2 regions of the Diaphorobacter sp. ED-3 genome follow, and region 2 is predicted to be linked to the other one. Evidence: predicted binding sites of a transcription regulator. Region 2 holds the regulator's gene; the other holds the start of a gene.
The links. Region 2 encodes sigma-54, which starts transcription at its own class of promoters, with help from an activator protein. Its sites were predicted from a motif close to TGGCANGNAANCTGCTTT; they were not measured.
Positions count from the first base shown of each region.

Region 1: glnA (type I glutamate--ammonia ligase) is a predicted target of sigma-54. The motif match lies at 2,286-2,303, and genes of this name have one in related genera.

Region 1 is NZ_CP115182.1:1,349,563-1,353,750, forward strand. It holds gene PCQ86_RS06560 (sterol desaturase family protein) at 1-459, shown strand, start outside; gene PCQ86_RS06565 (EI24 domain-containing protein) at 475-1,377, shown strand; gene PCQ86_RS06570 (competence/damage-inducible protein A) at 1,374-2,195, shown strand; gene glnA (type I glutamate--ammonia ligase) at 2,352-3,767, shown strand; gene PCQ86_RS06580 (hypothetical protein) at 3,974-4,188, shown strand, end outside.
Region 2 is NZ_CP115182.1:552,248-556,435, forward strand. It holds gene lptA (lipopolysaccharide transport periplasmic protein LptA) at 104-763, shown strand; gene lptB (LPS export ABC transporter ATP-binding protein) at 787-1,539, shown strand; gene PCQ86_RS02730 (RNA polymerase factor sigma-54) at 1,592-3,169, shown strand; gene PCQ86_RS02735 (acyl-CoA thioesterase) at 3,173-3,616, shown strand; gene PCQ86_RS02740 (THUMP domain-containing class I SAM-dependent RNA methyltransferase) at 3,613-4,188, shown strand, end outside.

The DNA.
Region 1 (4,188 bases), 800 kb from region 2:
CTGCTGGACGATCTGCTGCGCGATGCCATCATCGTGTTCGTCGCGCAGTGCATCGGTGTGGCGCCGGGGCAGTTTGTCGCCATCGTGGCCCTCACTCAGCTCAGCGAGAACCTGCACCACGCCAACCTGCGCCTGTGGTTCGGCCAAGTGGGCGAGCGCCTGTGGGTCAGCCCGCGTTTCCACCGCATGCACCACGCCATGAGCGTGGGCCCTGAAGCTGCACCTGGGCAGGGAACCGATCAGCACCTGCATGCGGCAGTGCCCGGGGGCAACAACTTCGGCGTGTTGTTGCCGTGGTGGGACATGTTGTTCGGTACGGCCAACTTCGAGCATCGCTACGAGCCCACGGGCGTGCGCGACCAGGTGGAGGCGGACGCGGACGGCCGCGTGCGTGATTACGGGCGGGGGTTCTGGGCGCAGCAGTGGCGCGGCCTGCTGCGGCTGGTGGGGCGGGCGTAGAGAGCCGATCGCGCTATGCTCGCGCGCATGGGGCTTTTCATCGATTCCTTCTGGCGCGCAGTGGGCTATTGCCTGATGCCGCGCGTCATTGCGCTGTCGCTGTTGCCGCTGGTGCTGATCACGGTGGTGGCGCTGGGCGGCGGCTACCTGTTCTGGACAACTGCCGTGGCCTGGACGCAGACGGCGCTGGAAAGCTCCACCTGGCTGGGCCTGCTGTGGGGGTGGCTGCACAACTTTGGCGTGGATAACCTGCCCGTGGCGCTAGCGCCGCTGCTGGTGCTCATGGGCGCCACGCCACTGATCGTCATTGTCTGCGTGCTCGCGGTGGCCGTATTGATGGCCCCTGCCATCGTGACTCTGGTGGCGCAGCGGCGTTTTGCGCAACTGCAGCGCAAGCGGGGCGGTTCATTCCTTGCCAGCGTGCTGTGGTCTCTGGGGTCGACCATCGCGGCGCTCATTGCGCTGGTGCTGTCCATGCCGCTGTGGCTGGTCCCGCCGCTGGTGTTGATCCTGCCTCCGCTCATCTGGGGATGGCTCACCTACCGTGTCATGGCCTTTGACGCACTGGCCGAACACGCGAGCAAGCCGGAGCGGCAGGAGATTTTCAAGCGCCATCAGCTCAGCCTGCTGAGCATTGGCGTGCTGAGCGGATTTCTAGGGGCCGCGCCCGGCATTGTCTGGGCGTCGGGAGTGGTGTTCGCAGCGGCGTTCCTCGTCCTAGTGCCGATCGCCATCTGGATCTACACGCTGGTGTTCGCCTTCTCATCGCTGTGGTTCACGCATTTCTGTCTGGCCGCGCTGCAACAGCTGCGCGAGCAGCGAGGCGAACGCCCGCCGGGCGATACGCCTGCAACCGCCGCGCCCGCAACGCCAGCGCCTTCTTTGCCATCCTCGTCTCACCTGCAGGACAACCCATGACACCGGCTTTCGGCCTCATCATCGTTGGCGATGAAATCCTCTCGGGCAAGCGGGCGGACAAGCACCTCGCCAAGGTCATCGAACTGCTTGCGGCACGCGGGCTTGCGCTGTCCTATGCGGACTACGTAGGCGACGACCGTCCGCGCATCACGGCGGCGCTGCAGCGGGCCTTTGCCTCGTCGGACATCGTGTTCAGCTGCGGCGGCATTGGTGCCACTCCCGACGACCACACACGCCAGTGCGCGGCGGCCGCGCTGCAGCGCCCGTTGGTCCTGCACCCCGAGGCCAAGCGCCTGATCACCGAGCGCATGCAGGATGTGGCACGGGAGCAGGGCGAGGCGTTCGACCCCGACCGCGCCGACAATCTGCATCGGCTGAACATGGGCGTTTTTCCTGAGGGCGCGCGCATCATTCCCAACCCTTACAACAAGATCCCCGGCTTCTCGTGTGACGGCCCTGGGGGCGGCATGGTGCATTTCGTGCCGGGGTTCCCGGTCATGGCCTGGCCTATGGTGGACTGGGCACTCCAGCATTACTGTGCCCCGTGGTTCAACCAGCAGCCGCAGATGGAGCGCTCCGTCGTGCTTTATGGCGCAATGGAAGCCGCGCTGACGCCGCTCATGGAGCGGATCGAGGCCGGACACCCGGGGATCAAGGTGTTCAGCCTGCCGAGCGTGGACCATCCGGTGCACGGGCGCCATGTGGAATTGGGCGTCAAGGGGGCCGCTGCCTTGGTGCCTGCCGCGTGGCAGGCACTGCAGGAAGGTTTGCACCAAACAGGTGCATCCATGGGCCCTGAAATGGTGCGCAAATGGTAAGAAGGCGGACCACTTAAAATCCTGCACGCGTTTGGTGCGCCGTCGCAGGGCTCTGCGCCCGGCTTGCCCCGTACGGGTGTCCCCATTCGCTGGCACGCAAACTGCTTTTCTGTGCGCATCATTGTTGATGAGCACTTCTATCCCTGGAGAACCCTGATGGCCAAGACCGTTGCAGACGTGATGAAGATGGTGAAGGAAAACGAAGTCAAGTTCGTGGACTTCCGCTTCACGGATACCCGCGGCAAGGAACAGCACGTCACCGTGCCGATCTCGCACTTTGACGAAGACAAGTTCGCCTCGGGCCATGCGTTCGACGGCTCGTCGGTCGCCGGCTGGAAGGGTATCGAGGCGTCGGACATGCTGCTCATGCCCGATCCGAACACCGCCAACATCGACCCGTTCTTCGAAGAAACCACCATGATCATGGCGTGCGACGTGGTGGAGCCGGCCGACGGCAAGGCCTACGACCGCGACCCGCGCTCCATCGCCAAGCGTGCCGAGGCGTACCTGAAGGCCTCCGGCATGGGCGACACGGCCTACTTCGGCCCGGAGCCCGAGTTCTTCATCTTCGACGGCGTGCGCTGGAGCACCGATCCCAACCACACCTTCTACGAGATCGAAGAGTACGAAGCCCCCTGGAACACCGGCGCCAAGCTCGAAGGTGGCAACCGCGGCCACCGTCCCACCACCAAGGGCGGCTACTTCCCCGTGCCCCCGGTCGACAGCACGCAGGACATGCGCGCAGAGATGTCCCTGATCCTTGAATCCCTGGGCATTCCGGTCGAGGTGTTCCACCACGAAGTGGCCGGTGCCGGCCAGAACGAGATCGGCACCCGGTTCAGCACGCTGGTGGAGCGTGCCGACTGGACCATGCTGCAGAAGTACGTGATCCACAACGTGGCCAATGCCTACGGCAAGACCGCCACCTTCATGCCCAAGCCCTACCACGGCGACAACGGCTCGGGCATGCACGTGCACCAGTCGGTCTGGAAGGACGGCAAGAACCTGTTCGCCGGCGACGGCTATGCGGGTCTGTCGGACTTCGCGCTGTACTACATTGGCGGCATCATCAAGCACGCTCGCGCACTGAACGCCATCACGAACCCGGGCACCAATAGCTACAAGCGCCTGGTGCCGCACTTCGAGGCGCCGGTGAAGCTGGCCTACTCGGCCAAGAACCGCTCGGCCTCCATCCGCATCCCGTTCGTGGCCAACCCGAAGGGCCGCCGCGTGGAAGCGCGCTTCCCCGATCCGCTGATGAACCCCTACCTGGGCTTTGCGGCCCTGCTGATGGCGGGTCTGGACGGCGTGGAAAACAAGATCCACCCGGGCGAAGCCGCTACCAAGGACCTGTACCACCTGCCGCCGGAGGAAGACAAGCTGGTGCCCACCGTGTGCCACAGCCTGGACCAGGCGCTGGAAGCGCTGGACAAGGACCGCGCGTTCCTGACCAAGGGCGGCGTGTTCACCGACTCCATGCTCGACGCCTACATCGAGCTGAAGATGCAGGAAGTCACGCGCTTCCGCATGGCCGTGCATCCCGTCGAGTACGACATGTACTACTCGCTGTGATGGCAGGGGCTCAGGCCCCCGGCTGTTGTCAACAAGGCGGCTCCGGCCGCCTTTTTCTATGGATGGGCTGCATGCGTGGTTGACGGAACACGGCAGCCCGTCGCACCAAAACCGCAGCGTTGGGCCGTCGCAATTGGCGGGTTGGAGTGATTGGGGGATACTCACCGGCACCGCGCATGCCCGACGCATGCCATGTGAGGAATTCGATGAAAAGCACTTTGTTCGCCCTGACCGTTATCGCCGCCGTGCTGCAGCCCGCTTGGGCGCAGGACCGCATTTACCGCTGCGGCAACGAATACACCAACAACGCCACGCAGGCCAAGGAGCGCGGCTGCAAGCTCGTGGAAGGTGGCAATGTGACGGTGCTGCAGGGTTCGCGCCCGGCGGCGGCCTCCTCGGGCGGCAGCGCCGGCGCTTCCGG
Region 2 (4,188 bases):
GCGGCGGCATGACAGCCGGTGGCAGGCCTGTACGGGTTGATGCGATCCACTGCGGCGGCGGCGCGCTTGCGTCAGTACAATGACCGCAAGATTCGTGCCCTCTATGAGAACCCGATTGCCCTTCCTCCTCCTGTCCCGCGCCGCAGCGCTGGCCCTGGCGCTGGCTGCATCGCCGCTGGTGCATGCCGAAAAAGCCGACCGCAACAAGCCCATGAACATCGAGGCCGATGCCCTGCGCCACGATGAGCTCAAGCAGACCAGCGTTTTCACCGGCCGTGTCGTCATGACCAAGGGCACCATCGTGCTGCGCGGCGCGCAGCTGGAGGTGCGCCAGGATGCCGACGGCTTCCAGTACGGTGTGGTGACGGCCGAGCCGGGCAAGCGCGCTTTTTTCCGGCAAAAGCGTGACACCGCGCCGGGCGCGCCCGACGAGTTCGTCGAGGGCGAGGGTGAGGTCATCGAATACGACGGCCGCGCCGACGTGGTGAAGCTCATCCGCCGCGCCGAGCTGCGTCGCTACCGCGAGGCCACACTGACCGACGAGCTGGCCGGCGCCCTCATCGTCTACAACAACCTCACGGACGTGTTCACCGTGGACGGGCAGAAGACCGCGCCCGGCGGCGCCACTGCCGGCACGCCGGGCGGCCGGGTGCGGGCGGTGCTCGCGCCCAAGGAGCCCGCCTCGGGCACCAGCGCCACGCCGCCCGTGCGCACCGAGCCGCCCGCGCTGCGTACCAGCCCCAGCCTGGACGGCGCGAAGTGAGCGCGGCCTTGGACGATGCGCGCATGAGCGAAGGCGTCAGCCGCCTGGAGGCGCTGCACCTGGAGAAGTCCTACGGCAGCCGCAAGGTGGTCAAGGACGTGTCCGTGGTCGTGCAAAAGGGAGAGGTGGTGGGCCTATTGGGCCCCAACGGCGCCGGCAAGACCACGTCGTTCTACATGATCGTCGGCCTGGTGCGCAGCGACGGCGGCCGCATCAGCATCGACGGGCAGGACGTGACGGACATGCCCATCCACCGGCGCTCGCGGCTGGGCCTGTCGTACCTGCCGCAGGAAGCCTCGATCTTTCGCAAGCTCAATGTCGAAGACAACGTGCGCGCGGTGCTGGAGCTGCAGACCGACGAGGCCGGCCGCTCCCTGCCGCGCGCCGAGGTGGAGCGGCGCCTGACCGCGCTGCTGCAGGAACTGCGCGTGGACCACCTGCGCAAGTCGCCTGCACTGGCGCTGTCGGGCGGCGAGCGCCGGCGCGTGGAGATCGCGCGCGCGCTGGCCACGCAGCCGCGCTTCATCCTGCTGGATGAGCCCTTCGCCGGCATCGACCCGATCGCCGTGATCGAGATCCAGCGCATCATTGGCTTTCTCAAGGCGCGCGGCATTGGCGTGCTGATCACCGACCACAACGTGCGTGAGACGCTGGGCATCTGCGACCACGCCTTCATCATCAGCGACGGCCAGGTGCTGGCTCAGGGTACGCCGTCGGACATCGTCGACAACGCGGAAGTGCGCCGGGTGTACCTGGGCGAGCACTTCCGCATGTGAGAGTGATGGGCGACCACGGCGCGATGCAGGACCAGACAGTGGGTTGCAGGCCATGAAGCCCGGCCTGTCGCTGCGCGTCTCGCAGCACCTGGCGCTCACACCGCAGTTGCAGCAGTCGATCCGCCTGCTGCAGCTGTCCACGCTGGAGCTGGCCCAGGAGGTCGAGCAAATGCTCGACGAGAACCCCTTCCTGGAGCGCACGCTGGAAGAGGCCCCGCGCGAGGAGTTCGGCCTGGCCCAGGCCGATGCACCGGTGAGCGAGCAAGACCGAGAAGTCGAAGATGCTATTTATTCAGGAGCTGTCAGCGCAGGGCAGGAAAGCGCTACAAGCCAAAATGATGCAGAAACCTCCACAGCCGAATCCACGGCCGAACCCGCGGACTGGGAAGGCGACGGCTCGGTAGACCTGGCGCCCGACGACAGCGAGTGGGGCGGCGACGCCCCGGCACGCAACGGTGCCGGCGCGGGGAGCGACGACGAGGTGGACGCCACCGAGCTGGCCCGCAGCCAGGAGTCGCTCACGGCCTTCCTGCACCGCCAGGCGCTGGCGCTGCGCCTGTCCGAGCTGGACATGGCCGCGCTGCGCTTCCTCATCGAATCGCTGAACGACGACGGCTACCTGGACGAGTCGCTGCAGGACCTGGCCGCCAGCCTGGCGGGCACCGAAGACCCCGAGCAACTCGATGAATTGGTGCACCGCTTCACCGTGGCGCTGCGCCTGCTGCAAAGCCTGGAGCCCGCGGGCGTGGGCGCGCGCGGACTGGCCGAATGCCTCACGCTGCAGTTGCGTGCGATGGACCAGGACGAAGAGGGCGACCCCGACGTGATCCAGGCCGCGCTGGCCATTTGCGGCCAGCCGCTGGACCTGCTGGCCAAGCGCGACGTGCGCCGCCTGGCGCAGGCCTGCGGCACCAGCGAAGAGCGCACGCGCGCTGCGATGGCCTTGATCGCGCGGCTGGAGCCACGCCCGGGCAGGCGCTTTGCCGACGTGGACCGCAACATCATCGTGCCCGACGTGATCGTCAAGAAAACCGGCCGCGGCGGACAGCAGAACTTCAGCGTGCAGCTCAACCCGGACGTGATGCCGCGCCTGCGCGTGCACGACATCTACGCCGGCGCGTTGCGCGGCGGCCGTGGCGAAGGCCACCAGGCGCTGCAGGCACGGCTGCAGGAGGCGCGCTGGTTCATCAAGAACATCCAGCAGCGTTTTGACACCATCCTGCGCGTGTCGCGCGCCATCGTGGAGCGGCAGAAGAACTTCTTCGTGCATGGCGAACTGGCCATGCGCCCGCTGGTGCTGCGCGACATTGCCGATGAACTGGGCCTGCACGAGTCCACCATCAGCCGCGTGACCACCGCCAAGTACATGGCCACACCCCAGGGCACGTACGAGCTCAAATACTTCTTCGGCTCGGGGCTGGGCACCGAAACCGGCGGCAACGCCTCCAGTACGGCCGTGCGCGCGCTCATCAAGCAGTTCATCGCGGCCGAGAACCCGCACAAGCCGCTGTCGGACAGCCAGATCGCCGAGATGCTCAAGGAGCAGGGCATTGAATGTGCGCGCCGCACCGTGGCCAAATACCGTGAGGCGCTCAAGATCGCCCCGGCCAACCTCCGCAAGGCACTTTGAACCATGGCACGCGTCGTCTTCGACCTTCCCCCGCACTTCGGCTTCAGTACCGAGCTGCAGATCTACATCAGCCATGTCAACCAGGGCGGGCACCTGGACAACGCGCAGTTGCTCAGCCTCGTGTCCGAGGCGCGCGTGCGTTTCTTCAAGTCGCTGGGTTACCCCGAGGCCGACGTGGCGGGCCTGTCCACCGTGGTGGGCGACATCGTGGCGCAATACAAGTCCGAGGCGTTCCACGGCGAGACGCTGCGCGTGGAGATGACGCCGCAGGACTTCAACCGCTACGGCTTCGACCTCGTCTTCCGGTTGACCGAGAAGAGCCAGGGGCGCGAGATCGCGCGCGGCAAGACCGGCATCGTCTTCATCGACCGGGCGGCCCGCAAGCCCGCACCCATTCCCGAATCCGTGCTCCAGCCATTGCTGCAGCGCGCAGCACAGCCGCAATGAACCAGCTTCAACTCTTTTTGCCCTGCGCCGCTGGCGTGGAGGGCTATCTGGCCGACGAGGTGCATGGCCTCACGGGGCTGGCCGGGCAGGACCTGCTCGTGGGCCGCGCGGGCGTGCTGCTGCGCGCCTCCTGGCGCGACGCGCTGCGCCTGAACCTGCACAGCCGCCTGGCGCAGCGCGTGCTGGTGCAACTGGCCGAGCGGCCCTACCGCAACGAGGACGACATCTATGCCGCCGCGGCCGACGTGGCCTGGGAGATCTGGTTCACCCCGCGCCAGAGCTTCAAGGTGGAGGTGACGGCCCAGCACAGCCCGCTCAAGAGCCTGAACTTCGCCGCGCTGCGCGTGAAGGATGCCGTGGCCGACCGCTTCCGCGCCAAGGCCGGCGTGCGCCCCGACGTGCAGACGCAGTGGCCCGACGTGCGCGTGCACCTGCACCTGACCAGCGACCGCGCCCAGATCTACATCGACACCTCGGGCGAACCGCTGTTCAAACGCGGCTGGCGCGAGGACAAGGGCGACGCGCCGCTCAAGGAAACGCTGGCCGCCGCCATGATCGCCGCCACCGGCTGG